DNA from 4 places in the Peribacillus aracenensis genome. Region 3 is predicted to be linked to each of the others. Evidence: riboswitches for the same ligand, from Rfam matches in the RefSeq annotation. Region 3 holds a riboswitch; each other region holds the start of a gene.

Region 1 (4,730 bases), on a different contig from region 3:
CCGTTGATTTCCCCCTTTTCCATCATTGAAAACACATCATTTATTTCATCAAGTTTCCTCGTCTCTATATTCGTTCTGACTTTACCCTCAGCCGCAAATTGAACGGCTTCCTGTAAATCTTTTCTCGTGCCGACGATTGACCCTTTTACAGTTACCCCATTTAGCACTGTATCAAAAATCGGGATTGGGAGTTCATCATTCGGCAATCCTACTACGACAAGTGTCCCGCCCCTCTTGACTGAACTGTAAGCCTGTTGGAAAGCTTTTTTCGTAACCGCTACAGAAATGGATGCCTGCACACCGCCAACTTTATCCTTTATAGCCTGAACAGGATCGGTCTTAAGCCCATTAACCGTATAATCCGCCCCAAGTTCAGTTGCCAGATCCAGCTTATCATCTTGAATATCGACAGCAATTACATTAAAGCCCATCGCTTTTGCATATTGCAGGGCAACATGTCCCAATCCGCCAATTCCATAAACCGCTACCCAATCGCCTGGTTTTGCTTCTGACACCTTTAGCGCTTTATAAGTCGTTACACCTGCACAGAAAATTGGTGAAATCTCCGCAAAGTCAAGCCCTTCTGGAACCTTCACCACATATTTGGCGGGTGCTTTACAATATTCCGCATATCCTCCGTCCACGGAATAGCCTGCATTCAATTGATCCAAGCAAAGCGTTTCCCTTCCGGTCAGGCAATATTCACAATCGCCACAGGCCGAATAAAGCCATGGGATCCCAACACGGTCACCTACTTTCAAGGAAGTTACGCCTTCTGCCACCTTTTCTATAATGCCCACACCCTCATGTCCGGGGATAAGCGGAAGCTTGGGTTTTACCGGCCAATCACCATGTACCGCATGCAAATCGGTATGACATACGCCACAGGCTTTAATTTTCACTAATATCTCACCATATTCCAACTCGGGGATGGGAACTTCTTTAATCTCAAGTTTTTGGTTAAATTCATTGACGACCGCCGCTTTCATTGTCTTGACCTTTTGTTTTTCATTTACAGTGCTTGCCCCTTGTTTTACATTCATGATTCATTTTCCTCCCTTAATCCAGTGGATATTATTTCTTGCTACTACTTACACCTGCTACTTACACAAGATGCAAGTGCCATGCCACTGCAAAAAAGCAAAAAGACAGCATTCACTTTAATAAAGTGCCGAAAAATCGGCCCATTTGGACGAATTAACGGCTCAAGTTGGACGAAATCCGGTTTGTATATTGCAGAAAAAATGGCTCACCCTATAAATAGGAGGTGTCTAAAACATGGACCAATTTGAAAAAGCCTATGAATCATATAAACAGCAGGGAACACCGCAAGCAAACCAAGCTGATTCAGCAGGAAAAGAAGAAATCATCGCTGTAAGGAAAAATGAAGAGGACAATATAATCGCCATCAAGACGAACTCCGGCCGCGAACTCGACTACCCCACAGCCCTTTCGGAAGCCAAAGCAGGCAACCTGGCCAATGTTGACGTCTTTCATAAATATGGACGTGACATATTGCGGAGTGAGCCCGATGGGATAAAAGAAAATAATCTGGATCAACTGCCGGAGTTTTAAGGGGGAGACTGCCCGATATGGGCAGTTTTTTCTATTTGGATGCGCTAAAAAAGAACCCGCATGATTAGCTGGATCCTTATTTTTCATACTGATAGGATTCAGAGATTTCGAGCAGTCGGCCACAGGACTCGACAACCTCGATGATTTCCATCCATGACATGTCCAGACCCAATTCATTAGCATGGGAAATCTTATCCCGTAATTTCCGGATGGCATTTGCATCCTTCTTCCCTTTACTTTTCGAAGGGATTTGGAAGAAGCGCCTCAAATCTTTATCTTTATGTATGATATCGAATTTATCACTGATTTGCAGGCACTCGATTATATTGATATCCTCGTTTTTATCGATTCTCCTTCTATATAATTCGGTTGCCTTTTCAAAACGGTCTTCGCTGATCATTGGATACCAGCTGCCATCGCCGAATCTATCCTGGATGATATCGCTCATCCTCATTTCCAATAAAGTAATGTATCCGAATATCAGCATCCTGATCGGAGGCTTTTGAAGGTCGGCATGGGTAATCAACTTTTTAATCGAATTATTCTCTAATACGAACACCCTTGTTTTATTCTTGAAAATCTGGAGAAGCTGGATCAAAGGGGTTGAATCCGAAACCATTTCCCTTGGTGAAAAGTTTCTCAAATATTCAGAAATGCTTCCATCACCGAGTTCTTCCCTTTCGATATACCCGATGATTTCCCCCTGATCTTGCACTGCCAATATATCAAAGTTCTTTTTTTCCAATGCTTTCTGGATATCCACTGCCAGATCGTTTTTATGGCAAAACTCAAGCTCCTGGGCAATGCTCTTAACCGTTATATTCTCTTCATAAAGAGTTTTAAGACTAAAATAGCAGTTATTGCCTTTTCTTTTGCTTTCATTTAACATCTTTCAACCTCCACTCAGGAACACTTTCCGCCCGATTTTCCGCTTAAATCATAGAAAATGTATGCCGCCGCCACTAAAATAAAGTCCACCGTAGTGGACTCAATACCATTCATGTGGATTTTATGAAACCATCAAAGGCCATTAACTGCATTGCCTACCGTCGTTTCCTCATTTTCCTTCTCTTCCCAACCTTTGCATACATCCACCCAATCCTTAGCACCTGAATATTCAAACAACTCAGCGAGTTTAAGTTCTATGGCAGAGTTCGCACTGCCGCATGCCGGGAACAATGTATCAAAGCGTTTCATCGATACATCAAGAAAAACAGCTAGATCATTTGCCAAACCAAACGGGCAAACCCCTCCGATGGCATGGCCGGTCTGTGCAAGCACTTCTTCAGGTGAAAGCATACGTGCTTTGAAACCGAACGTCTGACGAAATTTCTTATTATCCACTTTCGCGTCCCCTGCGGCAACAACCAAAATGGCTTTTTCACCTTCTCCCTTAAAGGAAAGAGTCTTAGCAATCCGCGCTGGGATAACACCGATGGTTTCCGCTGCTTCAATCACCGTAGCACTTGATGTTTCGAACTCCATTACATCGCCTTCCCGATCCCATTGTTTAAAATGGCTTTTGACACTCTCGATTGACATCCTATATTCACTCCTTTGAAGTACATATTGAAATAATATCATCCATCATTGCAATAAATCAAAATCCAATTGAGCTACTTCCCCTGCTTGAAAACTTATAAATTAAAACCATTCTTTACAAATTGACGAAACAAGCTTACATGGGATACTATTAAACATCGGGCAAACGCCTAAACGTGGTTCGTAACCATCCCACGATAAAAAACTAGGGAGAGAGTAAAATGAATGTTCGTACACTCGTAATAAGCGGGTTATTGGCTGCCTTGTATGTGGCGGTCTCATTGGTATTCCAACCAATATCATTTCAGATGTTCCAATTTCGTGTACCGGAAATATTGAATCATCTGATTGTATTCAATAAAAAGTATATCTACGGTATCGTCGGCGGAGTCTTCATATCGAATCTGCTCTTTTCCCCGATGGTGCCATATGACTTGATTTTCGGGGTGGGGCAATCTCTGCTCGCCTTGTTGCTTGTCATTTTTGTTTCTCGGTTCATAAAAGGCATTAAAGGACGGATGATCGCAACGATTATCTTTTTCACGTTCACAATGTTTTTAATTGCAATTGAGCTGAATCTTGCCCTGGGCTTCCCATTCTGGTTAAGCTGGATGACCACGGCTGTCGGTGAATTCGTTGTCCTCTTGATTGGAGCGCCAATCATTTATGGAATGAACAAAAGAATTCAGTTTGAAAAGTGGCTTTAATGGAATCTTCGTGTCTGAAACCCACTATAATGGAAAAGAGCTGTCTGCAATGATGCGGCAGCTCTTTTTTTCACCAATGAACTCGAAAATGATAAACTACTAGTAAGAATGGTGGTGGCCCTTTGAAAAAAATCCTGACCATAATCGGTCTATTGGTAATCGCAATATTTATTTTCTATAATGCAGAGTTATTCACTTTGGTTTGGAAAAGTGATCTGGATTCTGTTATTGGCATTTTGAAGGAAAACCTTTTGCTTACATTTATTGTGACATTCGTATTGATGTTTGTACAAAATTCTTTTACAATCATCCCCTTAATTTTGCTCCTGACCATCAATGTCACGATATTCGGATTCATATATGGATATCTATGGAGTTGGTTTACAAGCGTTGTTGCCTCAGGTTTCATTTTTTATGCAGCAAGAAACTGGTTTCAGGAACTTCTCATAAAGAAAATTAGCGAAAAATGGCAAGAAACTGTTGTAGAGCATGGCTTCATGTACGTTTTTACAGGCAGGATTTTCCCTCTGATCCCAACAAGCTTAATTAACTTGGTAGCTGGTGTCAGCACCGTCACTTTCAAGGATTTTTTATTAGCGACGGCACTTGGTAACCTTATTTACTTTTTCTTCCTTTCGCTCATTCCATATGGACTGTTATCTGTTGAAATGAACCAATATACGCTAGCAGCACTCGCACTCGTCCTCTTACTATTTTTCATTATCTATAAGCGTGCAAAAAAGAAAAGGAAACAAACCTTTTTCAGAAAAAACAGGTGACCACTTTGATCCTGTTTTTTTATTTAGGAATCTGCATATATTTTTTTCCGATAGTTTGTTAAAATGTGTATGTAATTTTACCTTAGAAATGTCTTAAAATCAGGGAGAATCTCCATGTCCAAACGCT
Region 2 (4,730 bases), on a different contig from region 3:
TTCATACCATATCAAGTGTTTATGCTGCGTATCGACTTCATTGAAAATCGCTGTAGCACTCTCCGTATAGTCGGGATCATCCAAACGCCCTTGTAAAACAAGAGTTGGTGATGTGATCAAATCTAAATCTTCACCTGTCTCATTTATAATATTCAACACATCTTTTAGTTGAGGCATAGGCTCTTCTTCCAGCAGCTTCACTTCTGCAGCAATTTGGTCTGCATCTTTGCCCTCAAACTTCTTATAAGCCTGTGCATAATTGAGCAAGCGGTTCTTTTGTCGATCGATACTTTTTCCTTTCGTCGGAGCGCACATTGAAACCACCCCTGTTACAGGCAATTCAATTCCCACTTTTAATGAGAAAACTCCTCCTAAAGAAATTCCCACAACAGCAATTTCCTCATAGCCTTCATCTTTAAGGAAATTATAACCATCAACTACGTCTTTCCACCATTCCTTTGGACCTGTTTTAACAAGTTCCTCGGCTGATACTCCGTGCCCACTATAAAGAGGTCCGTGGCAAGTATAGTCGAGATCATTCAAGTACTTTCCTAATTTCTTCATATCTCCTGTACTTCCGGTAAACCCGTGAAGTAAAAGAACAGCTCTTTTTCCACCTCTGTATGTGAATGACTCAGGTGCTTTCACTTTCATCTATCTAGGACCTTCTTTCTTTGCTCATGTTGATAAATAGAATCTAAATGATTTTCGAAAAAAAATCAATTAATACCCCTTGAGTAGTGATTCTTCTATTCTATTCCGAATTTTCATTAAAACAATTAAATCATGTATATTGTATCCTTACCACACTCTTCACAACTCATTCGTTCCGAAGCACATTTTACTATGATTAAAATTATTTAGCAATCGTCATTTAACCATTTTTTTAAAGAAAAGTAAAATGCACCTTGTGTTACGATGTACACCATATTACACTTTAAAAATGAAAAGGAGGAGAATTTATTTGGATAAAGAATTAATGAAGGGAAGCATTGACCTCCTTTTACTTTCACTTCTCTCACAAAAAAGGCTATACGGCTATGAAATCACGAAGATCTTGAAGGAAATGAGCATGGGAAAATATCAAATAAGTGAAGGCACCCTCTACTCCGCCCTTAAACGATTAGAAAAAAAAGAATTCATTACAGGCCATTGGAAAGAGTCAGATTCAGGCCGCAGGAAATATTATCATGTCACCGAAAATGGACAAACCGAACTTGAACGGAAACGAGAATGCTTTTACTTCCTGGAAAAATTAGTCCGGAAAAGCGCAGAGCAATTCTAAACAAAATAAAAAGCTCTCTGCACCCATTACTTGGAAAGGCGCAGGAAACTTTTTTTTGCTGAGTTTGGGCTGTTTACTCGTGAATTTGCTGTTTTACTCGTGAGTTTCGCGCTTTTACTCGTGAGTTTTGCACTTTTACTCGTGAATTCATACCGCACTCATGATTTCGCACCATTTACTTGTGAGTTTCGCACATTTACTCGTGAGTTTTGCACTTTTACTCGTGAGTTTTGCACTTTTACTCGTGAGTTTTGCACTTTTACTCGTGAATTCATACTACACTCATGATTCCGCACCGTTTACTCGTGAGTTACTCCGTTCACGCAAAAAAAAGACCTAATTAGGTCTTTTTTTGTCTATTCCTTTATGCTTGCGATAATTGGCGCAAGAGAGCTTCATACAATCCCCTTGAACATGCGGGCCATATTTTTCACGAAAAGCCTCGAGGCAATAGCATTTATCTTTTTCTTTTTTGATTCCATCCATCGAGTGCATCCCTCCTAGCTTTAACTGGAGACTACACGTTTCTCCAGCTCTACGTTGATTCGTCCCAACAGTACGGCACCAATTGACTGAATGATCGTTTTAACGATGATTTGGCCGATGACCGCAGCAGGTACTGCTTCCCATGGCAATATATTGGCACCCAATGGACTTAGGCCAATCACGACAAATATCACCGAATCGAAAAACCCTCCAACGATTCCGCTGTAAAACACTCTCCAGCTCATCGGGAGTTTTAAACGGGTATATATTTCCGTATCCGCTGTTTCTGCGACCACGAACGATAATGCGGAAGCAAATACAATCAATAACGTATCTCCTAATAAAAATGATACACACGCAGATAAAATAAGTGCAGTGACGATACATATATAGGTCTTTGCGCGGCCGAATTTATTCTGGACGAGATCTCGAAAGATGAAGGTTCCCCCAATGAGCAATGTACCCATCGGAATGATGAACATGCCAAAATGCAATGGCGCAAAAGCTGCTGTAACCACATTCGCCGTGATGATGGATACTAAATACAATAAAATTCTTAACATTTCTTAATTCTCCTTATACAGAAAAAACAGCACCCTAAGAAAGAGCACTGTTCCCCTTAGTTTTTTTGAGAGGGTAGCTAGAACCTCTTCCGCCCGAGCGGATTATCATTTTCCTTATTTATCGTAGCTTGAAAGCGATTGGAAATCAAGAAGTTTCCATATGGCTTGCACGGACAATGGTCAATTCAATGACTCTGCCGATTTTTGTCGCAGAAAACTGCTTGACCAGCTGTATATGAAAAGCCGAAAATGATTGATAGAATAATGTTACGATCTTGATATGAGGTATAAACGCGAGGAGGAAAAAGATGATAAAAAAACCATCGTTTGTTCATGCTATTTATATCGCAACCACACCAGAGAAGCTTTGGGAAGCCCTGACGAGCGGTGAGGTCACGAAGAGGTACCATTTTGGATGCCAAGTCCAGTCTGACTGGCAAGAAGGCTCAAGCGTTACATATATGCTGGAAGATGGGCGTATTACTGATCATGGTAAAGTACTCAAGTGTGAGCCGCTGCACCTGCTCTCGTTCACTTGGAACATGACAGGAGACGAAACACCTCGCGAGCAGCCTACCCGGGTCACTTTTATACTGCAGCCCATGGATGATTCGACTTTGAAATTAACGCTTAGGCATGAAGAGCTTCTGGAGACGGATTTCGTATATGATGATCATACCTTTGAAGGCTTGAATAATGGATGGCCAGCAATTCTAAGTAACCTGAAGAGCTTGCTTGAAACGGGACGGACCCTGCCGCCGATAACAGTAGTTCGGGATCATTAAGTGGTAGTGGAAAACTTAAAAAAATCGAAAGAGAGTTGATAGTGATGGATACGCAAATAATCACGAAGTTTAAAATAGCCAAACCAACCAAGGAAGTGTTTGAAGCCATAGTGGACCCAGAAAGAATCGGGAATTTCTGGTTCTCATCGAGTTCTGATAGATGGGAACAAGGCAGGACGCTTACATTGAGATATAACGAATACGATGCTGAAGTGGCCATTCATGTATTGGAAGTAGAGGAAAATAGGAAAATCGTGTTCTCATGGGGAGGAAATGATCAAGAAACGATTGTTACAATTACCCTAAAAGAGTCGGATAAAATGAGTACAATTATTGAAGTGAACGAATCAGGTTTGAAAGAAGACGACCCCGAATTGATAAATAAAATGATAGGACAAAAGGAAGGTTGGGTTTATACATTAACATGTTTAAAGGGTTACTTAGAAAATGGGGTTAATACTTTGAGAGCATCTATAATTTTTTAATTCTTAAATGGTGCTGGTTCAGATAAAATGCAGTTGGGCGTCCTGACTCCCGGCACAATGATACTTAAGATTTTTAAGCATGTTGGGTCCTATTGAGTCTTACCTTCTTTCCTTAATCAAGGTCAAAGAAAGCATACGGGAGGAGACTTTAAATTCTTCCGAGAAAAAACTCAAGGATGGATATCACCCTTGAGTTTTACTTTCCGTATGGTTGGACATGACATTTAATCGGAAATCACTTTTAGATATATGCCCTTCGAAGCTTTTTCATAGGCTTCCATTCCCATTTTCTTAACTCTTTCTGATAAACTGGATGCTCTTAATAATTGGGTTCCTTCAATAACGGAAGGATCAATAAGGCGCACTTTATTTTTCCGATGTAAATCGTATTCCAATTGATTTTCTATCACCTTTACGTTACCATGGATCCGTTTTAACAGGTTTTTCACCTCATGGTCTTCAGTGGAGCTTAACAAGGACATAACTTCTTCATCTGTACCGAGTAAGTCATCAAGGCTGATCAGATTTTTAGCCAAAGCCAATTTTAAGGTCTTTGCCAATACATCATAGCCATATATATTAAGTGGGTTCATGAAAAAATCAATAACTTCACTGTAATACGTTTTCACAAACCATTCCGCCGATTCAATATTATCCAGATACATCCTTCCATTTATTATGATTACATGGTCTAAGAAGTCTTGAACGGATTCCAGTGTGATATGTCCATATTGATACATATCCCGGAGAGTATAATCTACCCGATCGGCGCATAACTCAGGTGCTGGCTGTTCAAGCAATTCCCATTTTGATTGAACTATGACTTCACAATCAAATCCATACTTCTTCAGTATAAATGGGATTTCTGATTCCATAATGACGTGATCATATATCTTTTCATGATAATCTTCATCCTTACAATCCAGAACGAAATCAATAACATGTGAGAATGCAGTATGGGATACGTCATGCAGCAAGCCCGCGATTTGTTCCTCCAATGAACCTCCAAGCGCTTTAATTAAAAGCATCACACCAAGTGAATGGTCAAATCGTGTAACGTCCCACTTCTCATTAACTAAATAACTTGCCCCGCCTTGATGTATCCCCTTTAATCTTTGGACGGGTT
Region 3 (4,730 bases):
TTGGAGGGTCAGACTGTAGACAAACTCTCGATGAAAATCGAGTTTGTCTACAGTTTTTTTATGGCTTTTACAATTTGACGGTTGTAACGTAGGGCTCTCGATTTCCGCGGGCATTCCGGGAGCCCCCGGCTTACGCCTGCGGTGTCTTCCCTAGCAACCTTACACTCCAATCCACTTTGTTTTAATATAAAGATAGAACTCATTCCTACATTCTTTTATTATATAGAAGTATTAAACTTGAGGTGATAAGGCTGCTTTCTAAACATGATGCTATTCAGCAAGATCAACTCGAATTGATTATTTTAAATCAATTCGTGCCAGTGAATCATTTTGCTCGTAAACTTGATGCTGCCATGACATCTCTTTCATTTATGATTTGGTGAAAGTGATGTATTCAGAGGTTGGACGCCCCCTTTTTATCCGTTTCAAGAGCATCAACTCCATTCTCCTCCAATTGCTTTAGCCACTTGACAAATGGGCATTAAATTAAGACAGACAGCCTGATCCCTACAGCGTATCTGTTAGCTTGGAATGATTACCCCCAAACAGTCATTGTCACTATCATAAAGAACCCGATGAAAAATCCAGCGTTTTGTATAGTGACTAAAAGATTAATCACAAAAACCCCCTTCTAAAAGGAGGTCTTTGAACTATTATTCTCAAAAGAACTCGTGATATAATGCCTGAATTGCCGTCTCTTCGTTATGCCCTTTCACACCGAACATCATGCTTACCTCCGAAGAGCCTTGATTGATCATCTCAATATTCACCTTCGCTTCGGCCAAGGCTTTTGACGCTCTTGCCGTTGTACCGACATTATGGCGCATTCCTTCCCCTACAACCATGATCAAGGCAAGATCATGCTCCACATTCACTTCATCAGCATGAAGCTCTTTCTTGATTCGTGAAATGATTTTCTTCTCGGCTTCACCCTTCATCTGGTCCTGCCTTAGAATAAGCGTCACATCATCGATACCTGATGGAATATGTTCATATGAAACTCCATAATCTTCGAGGATGTGCAGCAGTTTCCGGCCAAAACCAACTTCCCTGTTCATCAAATATTTGCTAATGTAAATGCTGCAAAATCCTTTATCACTTGCAATGCCAATAACCGGCCCATTCTTATTATCCCGTGTACTTACAATGCGGGTCCCTTGTGCAGCCGGATTGTTCGTATTCTGGATATGGACAGGTATTCCCGCTCGGAATGCTGGAATCAGCGCCTCATCATGAAATACCGAGAAACCTGCATAAGAAAGTTCACGCATTTCACGATAAGTTAATTCCCGGATTCCCTTTGGATTGGAAACCACATTTGGATTCACCGCATAAACGGCATCCACGTCCGTAAAGTTCTCATACAAATCAGCTTTGACCCCATTCGCAAGAATCGAACCCGTAATATCGGAACCGCTTCTTGAGAAGGTTAAAACATCACCATCTAACGTATAACCGAAGAACCCTGGGAATATTACGATTCCAGGCTCATCACGCAGAGCATATAATCGATCATAAGATTCTGGCAGCACCTTGGTAAATCCACCTTCATCCGTTACGATCAAGCCAGCCTTTTTCGGATTTATATACTGCGCCTCTACTCCAAGGCTTTGGAAATAACCTGCGACCAGCTTTGCATTATTATCCTCGCCACTTGCCTTCAAAGTATCCAAATAGCGCTTCGGGTTAGTTTGGTCTGCATGCAACAGCGCCATTAAATTTTCGCGGATCCCAGTGACGACACTCTCGGATATATCCAGTTCTTCAGCAATGCTCGCATAGCGGGATACGACATCCTCTATCAAATGCTCTCCGTTATCCCCGCGCAGCTGCTGTTCAGCAGCTTCAATCAATAAATCCGTCACCTTTATATCATCGGAATTGCGTTTCCCTGGAGCCGAAACGACTACAATCTTCCTCTCTGGATCAGAAACAACAATTTCGAATACCTTTCTCAACTGTTCACCTGACGCAAGTGAACTTCCACCAAACTTTGCAACTTTCATCTCGACAACCCCTATTTTCGTAAATATTCTGTCAAAATTATCTCTCCCTATTATTACGCTTTTTCTCGAAACAATCAAGTGGAAATTCCATTACTGAAGGACAAATGTATTTTTAAAAAGGACAAAACAACAAGACCACTAATCGATAATAGCTAAAAAACTAAAAAAGACAACGGGCATTTGCCCATTGTCTCTCCTATTCTTTAGCGATTATCCACGGTTTCAGGATATAAGTCATGGTTCATCAAGCGGTAATCCGCCATTTCCTCATACTTCGTACCTGGTTTCCCATAATTCGTGTAAGGGTCGATGGAGATTCCGCCCCTAGGTGTAAACTTGCCCCAGACTTCAATATATTTAGGATCCATCAATTCGATTAAATCATTCATGATGATGTTCATGCAGTCTTCATGGAAATCACCGTGATTGCGGAAGCTGAATAAATAAAGTTTCAATGATTTGCTTTCCACCATTTTCACACTTGGAATATAGCTTATGTAAATGGTCGCAAAGTCCGGCTGGCCCGTTATCGGACATAAGCTAGTGAATTCCGGGCAATTGAATTTGACGAAATAATCCCGGTTCGGATGTTTGTTATCGAATGACTCAAGGATTTCAGGCGCATAGTCGAATGTATATTTTGTTCCTTGATTCCCAAGCAGTGTGATATCTTTTTTTAACTCTTCTTCTTTTCTTCCAGACATTAAAAGTCCTCCTAATCCCACGTTTCAGGGAGATTCATAAAATGGGCCTCTATATAACAAAAACCATATCTCCTCAAAGATATGGTTGATTCGCGAAAAATATCAAAGCCATAGTTTTTTTAAGAGGGTGATGCTATGAACCTCTCCCGTTTATCGGGAAATATTTTAAAATTGTCATAGTAAATATAGAAAAAAATATCTAATCTGTCAATCATACTTTTAAAATTTGGTTTGATTCCTGCATGCATTCGGCTTAAAATGTAGAAGAAGTTTATCCTACATGAAGGAAGAGATTACGTCAATGTGGATTTTTGCAGCCCTCATCACTAGTTTATGTTTTGGAATCAATAACAGCATTTTTAAATGGAGTAGCGGAAAGGGTTACTCAAAAGTACATATCCAATTCTTCTTTTATTTTTCAGCTTTTATTTTGGCCATATCTTATGGAGTATCTGTGGATGGTTTACAGTTTAACTGGCTGTCCATCATGCTTGGTGGAGCCATTGGGGTACTGAACGCTAATGGTAATATCCAGATGGCAAGCGCCTTTGAAAAAGGACCGGCAAGCTTGACATCTCCTTTAATCGCAGCGAATGCAATATTCCCCATTCTCTGTGCAGCTTTAATTTTTCACGAACATATTTCTACTTTGCAGTGGAGTGGAATCGTCTGCATGTTTCTCGCTACATTAGTCATTCAGTATACACCTAATGCTAAAGGCAACCATCAATATGTCCCATGGATGATGCACACATTATTATCCATTTTATCTTTTGGTGTGCTAGGCATTCTTATGACGACATCAACACGTCTTCATTTAAATTCCCTTGATATTCTGGTATCAATGTACGGAGGCGGAACTCTTTATCTTCTTTCGGCTCTGGCCTTTAAAAAGGAAAAAATCAAGCTAAAGGAAATCAAAATCGGTTCCTTGGTAGGCCTTTTAAGCACTATAGGCTATGGATGTTATTTCTTTGCGTTGAACACTGGCATCGCAAGCATCATCTTCCCTGTCGTCAGCCTGAACTGTTTAGTTGTCGTATTCGCAGGATGTTATTTATTCAAGGAAAAACTAAAAAACTATCAAGTTGCCGGCGTACTTGCAGCATTAATCGGCATTATCTTGACTAAAATATGAATATAGTTCATTTACAAAGACGACCTGGCTGCTACGAGTACAAGCCAGGTCGTTTTTTTATTGTGCCGGGAAATAGGGTGGTCAAAAAAAAGTGTTGACACGCTCCCTGAAATATCAGATAATTTTGAATATTAATTCTTTATGTTTTACTACTTTTGAAATGTTTGAAAAATCCTCTGTCACGGGTATTAAAGAAATAGGTACAACCACCCCATTTAATTCTGAATTAGGAAAGGAAAGATGCATAATGGTAAAAGTTACGGTAACGGTTGATTTTCAAGGAAAATCTTATCAAACTAACGTCCTTACTAAACCGGATACAGATCATGAAGTAATTTTACAACAAGCGCTTCATCAAGTTGAAAAACAATGGAAAGCATAAAAAGGCAGGCATCGCAATAGATACCTGCTTTTTTATTACCATTTAAATAATTTCATATGCACGATGAAAGAACCTCTTACAGTAATTCCCTCTCTTTTAATTGCATTTTCCAAAAGAAACTAAAATTAAGATGTCAGTTTGTGTACTAGATTTTTAATAAAATTCATTAAAAACCGGTCTCAGTCTGTAGACAAAAGGGTTCTATATTAAGTTAATTGAAACGCAGGGTACGAGACTCCTGCGTGAAAAGCGAGTCCCTGGAGTGGAAATTAACGGTTAAATTGTCTACAGTCTAAGACGGTCCTTAAAGAGACCGTCATTTTTTTATTAAACTAATTTACTTATTAATGGCACGGAACGCTCTTGGAGGCTATCTGAAAGAAGACTATAAGAAATGACTTTCTTCTTGTACTGTTTGACTACATCGACGTGGTCATTGTAAATGTATACAAATAACCTAACATCCTTTTTGCTTCTTTTAGTATCAATGACCAATGGAA
Region 4 (4,730 bases), on a different contig from region 3:
CTTTCGTTAAAATCTGTTATGAATTTGAAAAAACGTTTCATATGAATTCCTCCTTATGGGGTTAAAAGGTCTTAGTTTAATAGTAACATATAAAGTGTGAAATTTAACCTTTTTTTACAAATTTGGAGTGAAAATCGTGTTTTTTTGTGTGAAAAAAGTCGTGTACGGTTTGATTCGAGAGAAAGATGCAATGGATCCTTACTGAGTATAAGTGCCCGTGCATGGTGTTGAAAGGGAATGTCGGGATGTGCAGTAGCGGTTATTGGAAGTGATGGTTATTTAAGTTAAAATATTCCTTTAATCAATTATACACTAAATATTCTGAAAATAAAGGAAAATATTCACTTCCAGCCGCCGCTTTTGATAGATTTGCTTTTTAATGATCTATTATTGGCTATAGTTATTTATTCCCCGAATTTACGAAAATGAAACAATCTATATAATGGGAGGGAAAAGCAATTTCCCGCATTCATGTGCCGGGAAATTGCTAGTGTCATAATTGGAACTTCCTAACCTGTTCAGTCAGCAGTTCTGCCGATGATGCAAGTTCACTGGCATGACTCGTGACTTCATCCATCGAAGAGCTGGATTGCTGAGCAGAGGCGGAGACTTGTTCGATTCCAGCTGCGGACTCTTCAGACACCGCGGCGATATCTTCGATAGCCTGATTGATATTTTTGCTATTTGTGGAGATATAGTTCAATTCGTCTGTTATATGCTGTATTTTCATTTCCATATTCCCGACAGAGTGATTGATTGTTTCAAAGGTTTGGCCTGTGAGCGTGATTTGTTTCGTGCCTTCGTCCACTTGTGCATAACCATCTTCCAGGGAGTGGACGACTGTTTTTGAATCCGTTTGAATGGCGGAGACAATATTGGTGATATCCCCAACGGAGTGTGTGACCTCTTCAGCGAGTTTCCGCACTTCATCGGCGACGACGGCAAAGCCCTTGCCATGTTCACCGGCACGAGCGGCTTCTATGGCAGCATTCAGTGCCAATAGATTGGTTTGATTGGATATATTCTTGATGACCTGTACAAGCTGTGAAATTTGCTGCGATTGGGAATCGAGCCCTTTCACTTGCTCTACGGCATTTTTTACAATCCCATCAATATATTGCATCTGTTTGATCGAACTGCGCATTAAAGTGGTGCCCTCCTTGGTCAAGAAAAGGATTTCGGTTGAACTTTTAGCAACATTCACTCCTTCTAGGCGGGCCAACTCGATTCTGCCGGTGAAATCATCCATCATGCGAACCACTTCAGCTGCCCGGTTGGCCTGTGACTCCGAACCTTCCGAAAGTTCATGCATGGTAGTCGCTATTTGTTTGCTGCCCTGCTGGACTTCATTTGCTGATTGAGTCAGATTCTCACTTTGGTTGGAAACGGATTCGGATACAACGAGCATTTTTTCGATCGTATCACGAAGGTTTTTCTGCATTTGGTTGGCGGATACCGTTAATTCGCCCATTTCATCATATGACTTTTGCTCCAGGGGCTCATGATTCAGCTCTCCGTCAGCCACCATTTTCATCCTGTCCCTGATTTTAAGGAGGGGGGTGGTAATGAGGTTGGCAGTCACAAGCGCCAGCAGAAGGCCGATAAGGACTGCCGCAATGGATATGATGATACTTGTCGTCTTTACCGATTTCCCGCTTGCGATGACGGTTTCACCTGAAGCGACAATCAATTCCTCGCGTTCCGAAGCAAGCTCCTTGAAACCCTCCATTACTTCATTGCTGATTGGCGCCACTTCATTTTTGAGTATCTCTTTCGCTCGTTCTTCATTTCCCTTTTCATATTGTGGAAATACCCGGTCTACAATCATCATCCTCCAATCCCGGCTTTTCTCGATCAATGCCTTCACTTTATCAGAATCGCTCAAAGCCAGGAGATCTTCCTGGATGACCTTGCTGTCTTCAGTATATTGTAAGAACCTTTCTTTATAACTCTCGTCACCATATAGAATATAGGCTCGGGCGAATGCGGTTCTTTGTGCTAGATTATATAGCAGCTTTTCATCTTGGATAAGAAGCGGAAGTTCCTTTTCGATGATATTCTGGGAATATACCAGTGACTTGTTGCTGCTGTAAATGTTGAATGCTCCTAATATGACACATAAAGATATGATGAGTGAAAATGCCACCAATACCTTTCCTTTAATGCTTTTCAAATTAATGGACCCCTTTATCGATATTTTATTCACACTATTTTATCGGACGGATAATGGGATATTTAAGCAATGAAAAGATAACCAAATTTTCCATCAGCTCTACTATTCACTAAATATAATCAACTTGATTTATGATCGTTTTCAAGTTACTATTGACTTGGAAAAATATAATATTCCGCGTTAAGGCGGAAGAGGTTCTAGCTACCCTCTCAAAAAAACTAAGGAGAAACAGTGCTCTATTCTTAGGGTGCTGTTTTTTTCCGTAAAAAGGAGTTTTATAGAAATGAAGAAGAAAGAAAAGGCAGTGGTTGTGTTTAGCGGAGGTCAGGACAGTACGACGTGCCTGTTCTGGGCATTGGAGAGATTTGAGGAAGTGGAAGCGGTGACGTTCGATTATAATCAGCGGCATAGCTTGGAAATCGAATGCGCTCAAAGCATCGCCAAGGAATTGGGCGTGAACCATCATATCCTTGACATGTCGCTGCTGAACCAACTGGCACCGAATGCATTGACGAGAAGTGATATTGCAGTTGCGGACGGAGAAGAAGGGGAATTGCCGTCGACGTTCGTACCAGGGAGGAATTTGCTGTTCCTTTCGTTTGCCGGAGTGCTGGCGAGTCAGATTGGCGCTAAACATATTATCACCGGTGTCTGTGAAACGGATTTCAGCGGATATCCTGACTGCCGCGATGTATTCATTAAATCGTTGAATGTGACCTTGAACTTGTCGATGGACCAGTCATTCGTGATTGATACGCCGCTAATGTGGCTTAATAAAGAAGAAACATGGGAGCTTGCGGATCAGCTTGGCGCCTTCGACTTTGTCCGCGAAAAGACCCTGACTTGCTATAACGGAATCATCTCCGACGGCTGTGGAGATTGTCCGGCATGTAATCTGCGGAAAAAAGGACTGGATGACTATGTAAGCAGACGGAAGGTGCTTTCATGATGTACGGTTTTACAATAGTGGATAAACTCCAAAAAATAGATGAAGACATTCAGCGCAGCCAATTGAAGTATACAACCAAGAGGGTTCTTGTGAGTAAGGAATTCACCTTTGACGCGGCGCACCATCTGCATGACTATGAAGGAAAATGCAAGAACCTGCATGGCCACACATATAAGGTCATATTCGGATTGAGCGGATATACGGATTCACGCGGTTTGATGATAGATTTCGGGGACATCAAGGATATATGGAAAAATGAAATTGAAATCCACCTGGATCATCGTTATTTGAATGAAACCCTGCCGCTCATGAATACAACAGCTGAAAATATGGTTGTCTGGATTTATGAAAAAATGGCCGAAGCCCTTTCATTAAAAGAATATGAGGGTGCTAGAGTCGAATTTGTTCGACTATACGAAACGCCGACAAGCTATGCCGAAGCCAGACGGGAGTGGATGGAAAGTGAGTAAACTCCCGGTTATGGAAATCTTCGGACCGACCATCCAAGGTGAGGGAATGGTCATTGGTCAAAAAACCATGTTCGTTCGGACGGCAGGCTGCGATTATTCATGTGCCTGGTGTGATTCCGCATTTACTTGGGATGGCACCGGTAAGGAAGATACCGTCCAAATGACTGCAAGAGAAATATGGGATGAGCTGAAGCGAATTGGGGGTTCCGGTTTTTCCTTCGTGACGATATCAGGCGGAAACCCGGCTCTGCTGAAAAACCTAAACGGGTTGATAGCGATCTTGCATGAAAATAAAATGAAGATAGGTGTCGAAACACAAGGGAGCCGATGGCAGGATTGGTTTCTCGATATTGATGAACTGACGATTTCACCTAAGCCGCCGAGCTCTAGAATGAACACGGACTTTACGGTGCTCGACCAAATCCTCTTGAACCTTGCCAATCGGAATCCTGAAAACCATGTCTCATTGAAGATTGTCGTCTTTAATGAGGAAGATTATCAATATGCCAAACATGTACATGGTCGTTACCCGGATATTCCTTTTTATTTGCAGGTCGGCAATGACGATAGCAGGACGGCGGATGATCGTCAATTGATCAGCGGTCTTTTGAAGAAGTACGAAGAGTTAATAGACAAAGTGATAGCAGATGATGAATTGAATGATGTGAAAGTGCTGCCCCAGCTGCATACCTATATATGGGGCAACAAGCGGGGCGTATAAAGAAAAGTGAGCAAAAGGCAGTGTGATGGCGTAATCACACTGCCTTTTAAGCTTTTTACAGCCTTTGAATATGTGTAGCTTTGAAGGAAGATGTGTATTTGAGGCCATACCCAAATAAGCGATCCATTCCAATATGTGCGGTCCAAATTAAACCAATCATCAACAATGCATCGAACTTTAGAAAAATGGCAAGCAAAATCATGAAGATGGACAGGGCATAAGTGTGAAATAGGTTATAAACCTTTGCTCCAATTCGATCATTGATCAGATAGGCCAGCATGGAAACATCAGGAGACAAAATCAATAACAGGAATATCCACCAGCTGAATTCATATAACGAATAGATGTAAATCACCGCTAAAAGAACCATGAGTCCTTCAATATGAAGGAATTTCTTTACCATTTTAAAACCCCCAA

Evidence for each region. A riboswitch is a leader RNA that binds a small molecule or an ion and turns the genes downstream of it on or off. The one in region 3 is predicted to bind preQ1.
Region 1: it holds a riboswitch for preQ1, as region 3 does, so the genes downstream of both, N0M92_RS24450 (QueT transporter family protein) here and queF (preQ(1) synthase) in region 3, are expected to answer to the same signal.
Region 2: it holds a riboswitch for preQ1, as region 3 does, so the genes downstream of both, N0M92_RS09755 (VUT family protein) here and queF (preQ(1) synthase) in region 3, are expected to answer to the same signal.
Region 4: it holds a riboswitch for preQ1, as region 3 does, so the genes downstream of both, queC (7-cyano-7-deazaguanine synthase QueC) here and queF (preQ(1) synthase) in region 3, are expected to answer to the same signal.

What each region holds. Positions count from the first base shown of each region.
Region 1 is NZ_JANZMJ010000035.1:50,486-55,215, reverse strand. It holds gene adhP (alcohol dehydrogenase AdhP) at 1-989, opposite strand, end outside; gene N0M92_RS24465 (DUF3892 domain-containing protein) at 1,279-1,575, shown strand; gene N0M92_RS24460 (hypothetical protein) at 1,652-2,464, opposite strand; gene N0M92_RS24455 (YbaK/EbsC family protein) at 2,596-3,117, opposite strand; PreQ1 riboswitch class I at 3,288-3,332, shown strand; gene N0M92_RS24450 (QueT transporter family protein) at 3,339-3,824, shown strand; gene N0M92_RS24445 (TVP38/TMEM64 family protein) at 3,947-4,603, shown strand; gene N0M92_RS24440 (PAS domain-containing sensor histidine kinase) at 4,718-4,730, shown strand, end outside.
Region 2 is NZ_JANZMJ010000007.1:99,394-104,123, forward strand. It holds gene N0M92_RS09740 (alpha/beta hydrolase) at 1-654, opposite strand, end outside; gene N0M92_RS09745 (PadR family transcriptional regulator) at 965-1,285, shown strand; gene N0M92_RS09750 (hypothetical protein) at 1,622-1,771, opposite strand; gene N0M92_RS09755 (VUT family protein) at 1,792-2,334, opposite strand; PreQ1 riboswitch class I at 2,385-2,427, opposite strand; gene N0M92_RS09760 (SRPBCC family protein) at 2,643-3,119, shown strand; gene N0M92_RS09765 (SRPBCC family protein) at 3,164-3,604, shown strand; gene N0M92_RS09770 (HD domain-containing protein) at 3,829-4,730, opposite strand, start outside.
Region 3 is NZ_JANZMJ010000014.1:51,981-56,710, reverse strand. It holds gene N0M92_RS15150 (aspartate kinase) at 660-2,006, opposite strand; gene queF (preQ(1) synthase) at 2,210-2,710, opposite strand; PreQ1 riboswitch class I at 2,815-2,860, opposite strand; gene N0M92_RS15140 (DMT family transporter) at 2,991-3,848, shown strand; gene N0M92_RS15135 (BA3454 family stress response protein) at 3,940-4,230, shown strand; gene N0M92_RS15130 (YfmQ family protein) at 4,558-4,730, opposite strand, start outside.
Region 4 is NZ_JANZMJ010000007.1:105,436-110,165, reverse strand. It holds gene N0M92_RS09810 (hypothetical protein) at 1-41, opposite strand, end outside; gene N0M92_RS09805 (methyl-accepting chemotaxis protein) at 494-2,173, opposite strand; PreQ1 riboswitch class I at 2,359-2,401, shown strand; gene queC (7-cyano-7-deazaguanine synthase QueC) at 2,457-3,122, shown strand; gene queD (6-carboxytetrahydropterin synthase QueD) at 3,122-3,592, shown strand; gene queE (7-carboxy-7-deazaguanine synthase QueE) at 3,585-4,313, shown strand; gene N0M92_RS09785 (DUF4260 domain-containing protein) at 4,369-4,716, opposite strand.